2 regions of the Streptomyces sp. NPDC001920 genome follow, and region 1 is predicted to be linked to the other one. Evidence: riboswitches for the same ligand, from Rfam matches in the RefSeq annotation. Region 1 holds a riboswitch; the other holds the start of a gene.
The links. A riboswitch is a leader RNA that binds a small molecule or an ion and turns the genes downstream of it on or off. The one in region 1 is predicted to bind glycine.
Positions count from the first base shown of each region.

Region 2: it holds a riboswitch for glycine, as region 1 does, so the genes downstream of both, gcvT (glycine cleavage system aminomethyltransferase GcvT) here and gcvP (aminomethyl-transferring glycine dehydrogenase) in region 1, are expected to answer to the same signal.

Region 1 covers NZ_JBSFEP010000009.1:337,452-341,827, forward strand. The annotation lists gene gcvP (aminomethyl-transferring glycine dehydrogenase) at 1-1,857, opposite strand, end outside; glycine riboswitch at 2,034-2,129, opposite strand; gene ACWCPI_RS18075 (PRC-barrel domain-containing protein) at 2,244-2,615, shown strand; gene ACWCPI_RS18080 (DNA polymerase IV) at 2,914-4,320, opposite strand.
Region 2 covers NZ_JBSFEP010000013.1:264,763-269,138, reverse strand. The annotation lists gene glyA (serine hydroxymethyltransferase) at 1-392, opposite strand, end outside; gene gcvH (glycine cleavage system protein GcvH) at 418-795, opposite strand; gene gcvT (glycine cleavage system aminomethyltransferase GcvT) at 940-2,058, opposite strand; glycine riboswitch at 2,096-2,219, opposite strand; glycine riboswitch at 2,220-2,318, opposite strand; gene ACWCPI_RS23785 (AAA family ATPase) at 2,539-3,207, shown strand; gene ACWCPI_RS23780 (enhanced serine sensitivity protein SseB) at 3,309-4,100, shown strand; gene ACWCPI_RS23775 (enhanced serine sensitivity protein SseB C-terminal domain-containing protein) at 4,268-4,376, shown strand, end outside.

The DNA.
Region 1 (4,376 bases):
CTTCATGCCGGCCATGACGGCACTGGCGGCGTTCGTGCCGTGGGCGGACGACGGGATGAGGCAGACGGTCCGCTGCTCGTCACCGTTGGCGCGGTGGTACCCGCGTACGGCGAGCAGTCCGGCCAGCTCGCCCTGAGAGCCGGCGTTGGGCTGCAGCGACACCTTGTCGTAGCCGGTGACCTCGGCGAGACGTTCCTCCAGCTCCCGGATGAGCGTCAGATAGCCCTGCGCCTGCTCGGCGGGCGCGAAGGGGTGCAGCTGACCGAACTCCGGCCAGGTGACCGGCTCCATCTCGGTGGTCGCGTTGAGCTTCATGGTGCACGAGCCCAGCGGGATCATGCCGCGGTCCAGCGCGTAGTCACGGTCCGCGAGCCTGCGCAGGTAGCGCAGCATCGCCGTCTCGGAGCGGTACTGGTGGAAGACCGGGTGCGTGAGATACGCGTCGCTGCGCAGCAGCGAGCCCGGAAGGGTGTCCGCGCTCGCCGCGTCCAGCGCCTCGATGTCGGCCTGGACCCCGAACGCCGTCCACACGGCACCCAGCTGCGCCCGCGAGGTGGTCTCGTCGCAGGCGATGGACACGTGGTCCGCGTCCACGAGGTGCAGGTTCACGCCGTTCTGCCGGGCGGCGGCGACGACCTCGGCGGCCTTCGACGGCACACGCACGGTCAGCGTGTCGAAGTACGAGCCGTGTACGACCTCGACGCCGCCCGCCGCGAGCCCCGCGGCGAGGACGGTGGCGTACCGATGGGTCCGCCGGGCGATGCCCTTCAGTCCCTCGGGCCCGTGGTAAACGGCGTACATCCCGGCCATCACGGCGAGCAGCACCTGCGCGGTACAGATGTTGCTGGTCGCCTTCTCCCGCCGGATGTGCTGCTCACGCGTCTGCAGGGCCAGGCGGTACGCCTTGTTCCCGTCCGCGTCCACGGAGACACCCACGAGCCGCCCGGGCAGGCTCCGTGCGAACTTCTCCTGTACGGCCATGTAGCCGGCGTGCGGCCCACCGAAGCCCATCGGCACACCGAACCGCTGTGTCGTACCGACCGCGATGTCCGCCCCGAGCTCGCCGGGCGACCTCAGCAGCGTGAGCGCGAGCAGGTCGGCGGCGACAGTGACGAGGGCGCCGAGTTCATGCGCCTGGTCGATGACGGGCTTGATGTCCCGTACGGCACCGGAGGCGCCCGGGTACTGCAGGAGCACGCCGTTGATCTCGCGACCGGCGATCTCGGCCGGAATGCCGTCGCTGAGGTCGGCGACCACGACCTCCACGCCGGTCGGCTCGGCACGGGTCTCGATCACGGCGATGGTCTGCGGCAGCACATCCGCGTCGACCAGGAACAGCCCCTTCTTGTTCTTGCCCATCCGCCGGGACAGCGCCATGGCCTCGGCGGCGGCCGTCCCCTCGTCGAGCAGCGAGGCACCGGAGGTCGGCAGACCGGTGAGTTCGGCGACCACGGTCTGGAAGTTCAGCAGGGCCTCGAGCCGCCCCTGGGAGATCTCGGGCTGGTACGGCGTGTAGGCCGTGTACCAGGCAGGGTTCTCCATGACGTTGCGCAGGATGACCGGCGGGGTGAAGGTCCCGTAGTACCCCAGTCCGATCATCGAGCCCAGCACCTGGTTGCGGTCGGCGAGCGACCGCAGCTCGTCACACACCTCGGCCTCGGTGCGCGCCCCGGGCAGTTCGAGGGAGTCGGCGTTCTTGATCACGTCCGGCACCGCGGCGGCGGTGAGCTCGTCCAGCGAGCCGTACCCGACCTGCGCGAGCATCTTGGCCCGAGCCTCATGATCAGGGCCGATGTGACGCTGCTCGAAGGGGATTCCCTGCTCGAGCTCGGAGAGCGGAATGCGGTGGGCGGTCATTGCGGAGGCCTCCTGGTCTGACGCGACCTTCGAGGGGCACCACGGCACGGGTACCCGAACGGCCTCCCCCTCTGTCATCTCAACCTGAGAGCTTCACCAGGTCGCCACAAGGCTCCCGGCTTTCACCGTCGGTGAGAGCGGAAGCCGTCGACACCCGCCCTGCTTTCCAGAGTGACCTCGTCCGAGCGGTACGTGTGCCTGAGAGATTCCGGGGAGGATTTGCTCCTTCGGCGCCTCCGATGGTGTCTGGAGGACTCTCCCGCACGGGGTCAGCAGCCGTCTGCAAGCCTACCAGCGGGGTCAACGCACGTACCTTCGAGTGGCCACTCTCACCAAAGTGCCTTTTCGTAGTGCTTACGGATGAGTTGCGACCAAGTGGAGGGCCCGTGCAGACCGACATCGATCCGCGCAACCTGATCGGCCGCAAGGCCTTCGACCGCAACGGCACCAAGATCGGCACCATCGACGAGGTCTATCTCGACGACGCGACCGGAGTACCGGAGTGGGCGGCGATACGCACCGGCCTGTTCTCGCGGGACGCCTTCGTCCCCCTGGAGCCCAGTGAACTGGTCGAGGGCAGCCTCCGGGTCCCCTTCGACCGCGCCCTGATCAAGGACGCCCCCGACTTCGGTGTGGGCCGCCACCTCTCCCCGGAACAGGAACTCCAGCTCTACCACCACTACGGCCTGAACGTGGCCCCGCCGCCCTCTGTGCCGGACCGGGACTTCGGCAACCTGGCGGGCTCCGAGGACACCTGACCCCGCGCGCACCGCGAGTACCCCGGCCCGCACCCACAGCAGCCTCACTCAGCCGCCCCCTGTACCCCTGTTGCCCCTGTCCGCCCCCACTCCACCGAGCCGACCTCCTGTGCATGGCCCGAGCCACCCTCGGCCAGCCATCCCACCGGCCCCGAGAGCTCCCCTGACCCACCGATCCTGTAGCAGGTCAGGGCGCCACGGGCCGCGACGGACGGCACCCCGGCAGCGCACGAACGCCGGACCCACCCCGCCCAGGGAGGACGGGTGCGCCGTCACGGGTACGACTGGCCGCAGCGCCTCAGCCCGCCTGGCCCGGCGCCACAGGCTCCACGCCCGCTGCCGCACCCTCAGCCGGCGCGCCCCCGGGTCTTCGCGCCCGCAGCGGCAACGGATCCGCCGTTTCCAGCGCCGGATCATCGACCCGGAACGTCCGCACCCGCCCCGGCTCCGACTCGGGCGTCTCGAACCGCACGGTGACCCGCCCCAGCCCGCTCCCCTGCACCCACCCATGTCCGAACTCGGCGTGCCGCACATCGTGCCCGGCAGCCCACCGCCGCTCCACGGGCGTCACCTCCCGCTCCTGCGCGGTCTGCTCGGGCTCCCCCTCCTCCTCGGCGTGCTCCACCCGTTCCCCGGCCGCCTGCGCGAAGAGATCCTCTTGCGTGTAGTCGGCGAGGCCCGTCACCCCGACGCCCAGCAACCGCACGCCCCCCGTCGTGTCCACGGAGTCCAGCAGCCGCGCAGCGGCCTCCCGCACCACGGCGGGGTCGTCCGTCGGTCCCCGCAGCGTCTCGGACCGGGTCAGGGTGGAGAAGTCGTACCGCCGTACCTTGAGCACGATCGTCCGACCGGACAACCCGGCCCCACGTAGTCGCCGCACACACCGGTCGGCCAGCCGCTGCACCTCCACACCCACCCGAACCCGGTCATGGATGTCCACGTCATACGTGTCCTCGACCGACACCGACTTGGCCTCCCGCTCAGCCACCACAGGCCGCTCGTCGTGCGCCAACGCCATGGCGTACAGGGCGTGCCCATGGGCCTTGCCCAGCAGCCGAACGAGTTCGTCCTCCCCCGCCTCGGCGATCTCGTCCACCGTATGGATTCCGGCCCGCCTCAGGTGGTCCCCTGTCGCAGGCCCCACCCCCGGCAACGTCCGCACCGGCATGGGCCCGAGCAACGCCCGCTCGGTCCCCGGCTCGATCAGGACCAGCCCATCCGGCTTGGCCTCCTCGGAGGCGATCTTCGCAAGCATCTTGGACGCCGCCAGCCCCACCGACCCCGCGAGCCCGGTGACCGCGCGTATGTCGGCCCGCAGCTTCATCCCCACCAGGCGCGCCGACTCCTCGTCCCAGGCCGCTCCCCCGGCCTCCAGATCCACGAAGGCTTCGTCCAGGCTCAACGGCTCCACCAGCGGCGACAGCTCCCGCAGCAGCTCCATCACCTGCTCGCTGATCTCGCGGTAGATCCCGAAGCGTGGCACGAGGTACGCCGCGTTCGGCGCCAGCCGGCGCGCCTGAGCCATGGGCATCGCCGAGTGCACCCCGAGCACCCGGGCCTCATAGGACGCGGTTGCGACGACTCCCCGCGGCCCCAACCCGCCCACGATCACGGCCTTCCCGCGCAGGCTCGGCTTGGATGCCTGCTCCACCGAGGCGTAGAAGGCATCCATGTCGAGATGCAGGATCGTGGGCGCGTTTCTCACATCTCCGATGCTGCCTCACGCCACTGACAATGCCCTGCCCAGCGCACCGGAGCCGC
Region 2 (4,376 bases), on a different contig from region 1:
GTGAGGTGGCCGCCGTGGGCCAGGTCCAGGCCGAGGATCGTGTCACCGGGCTGGGCCAGGGCGAACAGGGCGGCCTGGTTCGCGGAGGCGCCCGAGTGCGGCTGGACGTTGGCGTACTCGGCGCCGAACAGCTCCTTGACCCGGTCGATCGCGATCTGCTCGGCGACGTCGACGTGCTCGCAGCCGCCGTAGTAGCGGCGGCCGGGGTAGCCCTCGGCGTACTTGTTGGTCAGGACCGAGCCCTGGGCCTCCATGACCGCGATCGGCGCGAAGTTCTCGGAGGCGATCATCTCCAGGGTGGACTGCTGACGCTCCAGCTCGGCGTCGAGCGCGGCGGCGACGGCCGGGTCGAGCTCGTGCAGGGGCGTGTTCAGAAGCGACTTGTCGGACATCTCAGTCATAAGGGGCTACGACTCCTCAGCCGGCGGTGTGGGCGTCGTACTCGTCGGCGGAGAGCAGGTCGGCCGGCTCCTCCGTGACGCGTACCTTGAACAGCCAGCCGCCCTCGAAGGGGGCGGAGTTCACCAGCGCCGGGTCGTTCACCACGTCCTCGTTGATCTCGGTGATCTCGCCGGTGACCGGGGAGTACAGGTCCGACACCGACTTGGTCGACTCCAGCTCGCCGCAGGTGTCACCCGCGGTCACGGTCGAGCCGACCTCGGGGAGCTGGGCGTAGACGACATCGCCGAGCGCGTTCGCCGCGAACTCGGTGATGCCGACCGTCGCGACGCCGTCCTCGGCGGTCGACAGCCACTCGTGCTCCTTGCTGTAGCGCAGCTGCTGGGGGTTGCTCATGGCCTGAATTCTCCTGTACGCGCGGGAGGGGTGCGGAATGGGGTGTGCTGGAAACCCGGATGAGCAGCGCAAACGTGCGCGAGGTCACGCACGGGTCGCTGCCGGTGACTGCTGCGGGGCCGGTCTCTGCTTCCGGCCAAGTGTCTACTTCTGCCGCTTGTAGAAGGGCAGCGCCACGACCTCGTACGGCTCATGGCTGCCGCGGATGTCCACGCCGACCCCGGCCGTCCCCGGCGCCGAGTGGGCCGCGTCGACGTACGCCATCGCGATCGGCTTGCCCAGCGTGGGGGAGGGGGCGCCGGAGGTGACCTCGCCGACGACCTCGCCGCCGGCGACGACCGGGTACCCGGCCCGCGGCACACGACGCCCCTCGGCGACCAGGCCGACGAGGACGCGCGGCGGGTTCTCCGCGGCACGGGAGGCGGCCCGCTCCAGGGCCTCGCGCCCCACGAAGTCGCCCTCCTTCTCGAACTTCACCACCCGGCCGAGCCCGGCGTCGAAGGGCGTGAGCGAGGTCGACAGCTCATGGCCGTACAGCGGCATGCCCGCTTCCAGGCGCAGCGTGTCCCGGCAGGACAGGCCGCAGGGGACCAGTCCGACGCCCTCGCCCGCCTTGGTCAGCGCCTGCCACAGCTCGACGGCGTGCTCCGGCCTCACGAACAGCTCGAAGCCGTCCTCACCGGTGTAGCCGGTGCGGGCGATCAGGGCGGGCACGCCGGCGACGGTGCCGGGCAGTCCGGCGTAGTACTTCAGGCCGTCGAGGTCGGCGTCGGTCAGCGACTTCAGGATGCCGGGGGACTCGGGGCCCTGGACGGCGATGAGCGCGTACGCGTCCCGGTCGTCGCGGACCTCGGCGTCGAAGCCGGCCACCCGCTCGGTCAGCGCGTCCAGCACGACCTGGGCGTTGGAGGCGTTGGCGACGACCATGTACTCGGTCTCGGCGAGCCGGTAGACGATCAGGTCGTCGAGGATGCCGCCGTCGGCACGGCAGATCATGGTGTAGCGGGCGCGGCCGACACCCACGGAGGCGATGTTGCCGACCAGGGCGTGGTTCAGGAAGGCGGCGGCCTGCGGACCGGTGACGGTGATCTCGCCCATGTGGGAGAGGTCGAAGATCCCGGCCTTCGTCCGCACCGCGATGTGCTCGTCGCGCTCGGAGCCGTAGCGCAGGGGCATGTCCCAGCCGGCGAAGTCGGTCATCGTCGCGCCGAGCGAGCGATGCAGGGCATCGAGCGCGGTGTGACGGAGTGGCGTACTGCTCACGGTCGGTCGTCTCCCAGATGCGTGAGGGCGAGGTCGGTCCTCCCCATCTGTCATCGGAACCTGAGAGGTTCGCCATGACCCGCGGGGGTCCATGGCTTGCACCTTGGGTGGGGCAGCGCCCGCCCTCGACGAGGGGGATGCGGCCCACTTTTCAGATGTGCCTCGCCCGCGCGGTAACGGGGCCTGAGAGATTCAAGGGAGGGACTTGCTCCTTCGGCGCCCCGGCGATGCACTGCCAGGGACTCTCCCGCGCGGATTCAAACGGCCGGTATGCAGTTGGCGCGGACATCATTGCACGCATCCCCGCACTGCGTCAGGGGGGTGGTGCACAGGGGCCGCGGCGAGTACACAGGCGTACACAGCACCCTGTAGCAGGCTTGTTGCTGTAAGAGGACTGAAACGAGAGACACCGGGCATTACCTTCTCTTTACACTCGACGGGGAGGAGACTCGTGAACCGCCCCAGGGGAGGACGATCACGGTGGACAGGACCACGGCGTACGCCACGACCTTGGGCCTCGCGCTGCCGAAGCAGCCCACGACCTCGGCCCGGGAGGCGTGCGAGGCGCGCCCGGCCTGCGTGGTCCGCGATCTGCGTGAGCGCGCCGGCCACAGCCCGCACGCCCTGCTCTTCGCCCCCGAGGACCTCGTCGTGATCACCGGCCTGCCCGGCAGCGGCAAGTCCACGCTGATGCGGCGGACGGTGAAGGGCATCCGTATCGACTCCCAGGACGTCCGGGACCGCTGGGAGGCCCGGATGCCCGGCTTCCTCCCCTACGCCGTCTACCGCCCCCTGGTCCGCCTCGCGCACTACGCCGGACTGCGCCGCGCCCTGCGCTCCGGCGAGGGCGTCGTCGTGCACGACTGCGGCACCCAGGCCTGGGTGCGGGGCTGGCTGGCCCGGGAGGCCCGGCGGCGCGGCGGCACCCTGCACATGCTGCTGCTCGACGTCGCCCCGGACACGGCCCTGGAGGGTCAGCGCGAGCGGGGGCGGGGCGTCTCCCGCTACGCCTTCCTGCGTCACCGCACGGCCGCCGCGCGGCTGCTGCGCTCGGTCGAGAAGGGCCACCTGCCCCGGGGCTGCGGCGCGGCGGTGCTGATCGACCGGGAGGCGGCGGACACCCTGCGCAGGATCGCCTTCACCGGCTGACCGGCCGTATCCGTGCGCGGGCCCGGCCGTATCCGTGCGCGCGCCGGCCACCGGCTAGCCTTTCGGTCCACAGACGTAGTTCACAGCAGGCGGTCGGACAGATGGACATCCCAGCGGATCTCCCCGCGGACTTCCCGGCACAGACACACCTCCACCCGCACGGCGGCTGGCCCGGCAACGAGCTGGAGGAGGTGCTCTCGGCCTCCCTCGGGCTGCCTTCGGCGGGCGGCCGGATCATCGAGGTGCTGGGCCGCAGCTTCGTCTGGGTGCCCCTGCCGGGCGGCGGCGGCCCGCACAGCGGCCCCCTGGACCTGCCCACGCTGGAGATCGGCGGCCAGGCCTACGTCCCGGTCTTCAGCTCCGAGGAGCAGTTCCGTCAGGTCGTCGGCTCCCACATGTCGTTCGCCGTCGCCCCCGCCGTGGAGTTCGCCCGCGGTCTGCCCCCGCAGGTGGGCATCGCCGTCAACCCGGACGGCGTGGTCGGCGTCCCGCTGCCCCCGGCGGCGGTGGCCGAGCTGTGCCGGGCGGGCCGCACGCCCCTGGACGGCCTCGCCTCCGGAGGTCGCGTCAAGCTCTACGAGCCGGACTGGCAGGACGACCCGGTCGACTTCCTCGCGGCCGCCTCGGCCGAGTTCGCCGCCACCGGCGTGGTCACCACGGCCCGCCGCTGCCTGGCGACGATCGAGACGGCCACCCCGGTGATGTTCATCGGTGTCGAACTCGCCCACTGGGAGGGCGACCTGCGCGCGGCCCCCATGGACGCCGTCGCCCGCGCCCTGGGCAGCAGCCCGGTCAGGTGGCCGGTCAACCTGGTGCTGCTGGACGTGGCCCAGGACCCGGTGATCGACTGGATGCGCCGGCAGGTCCGCCCCTTCTACCAGCGGGACTTCTGAGCGCCGCGCAGGGCGAGCGCCCCCGGCGGGGTGCGGGGACCCGCGCGAGGCGGCCACGACGAACCCGCAGACGGCAGACCACATCAAGTCCCGAGCTCTCAACGGTTCTCCCGGTGGAGAGCCTAAGCTGGGCCCACAGCCAAAATTTCCCGAAGGGGCGGTAAAAGGTGAGCGCGAGCGGCACAACCTCGACCGGGCAGGTCGAGCACATGCTGCGCCAGGTGACCCCCGGGCGCTACGACGCCTACGAGGCCCTCCTGCGCGCGCTCGCGACGC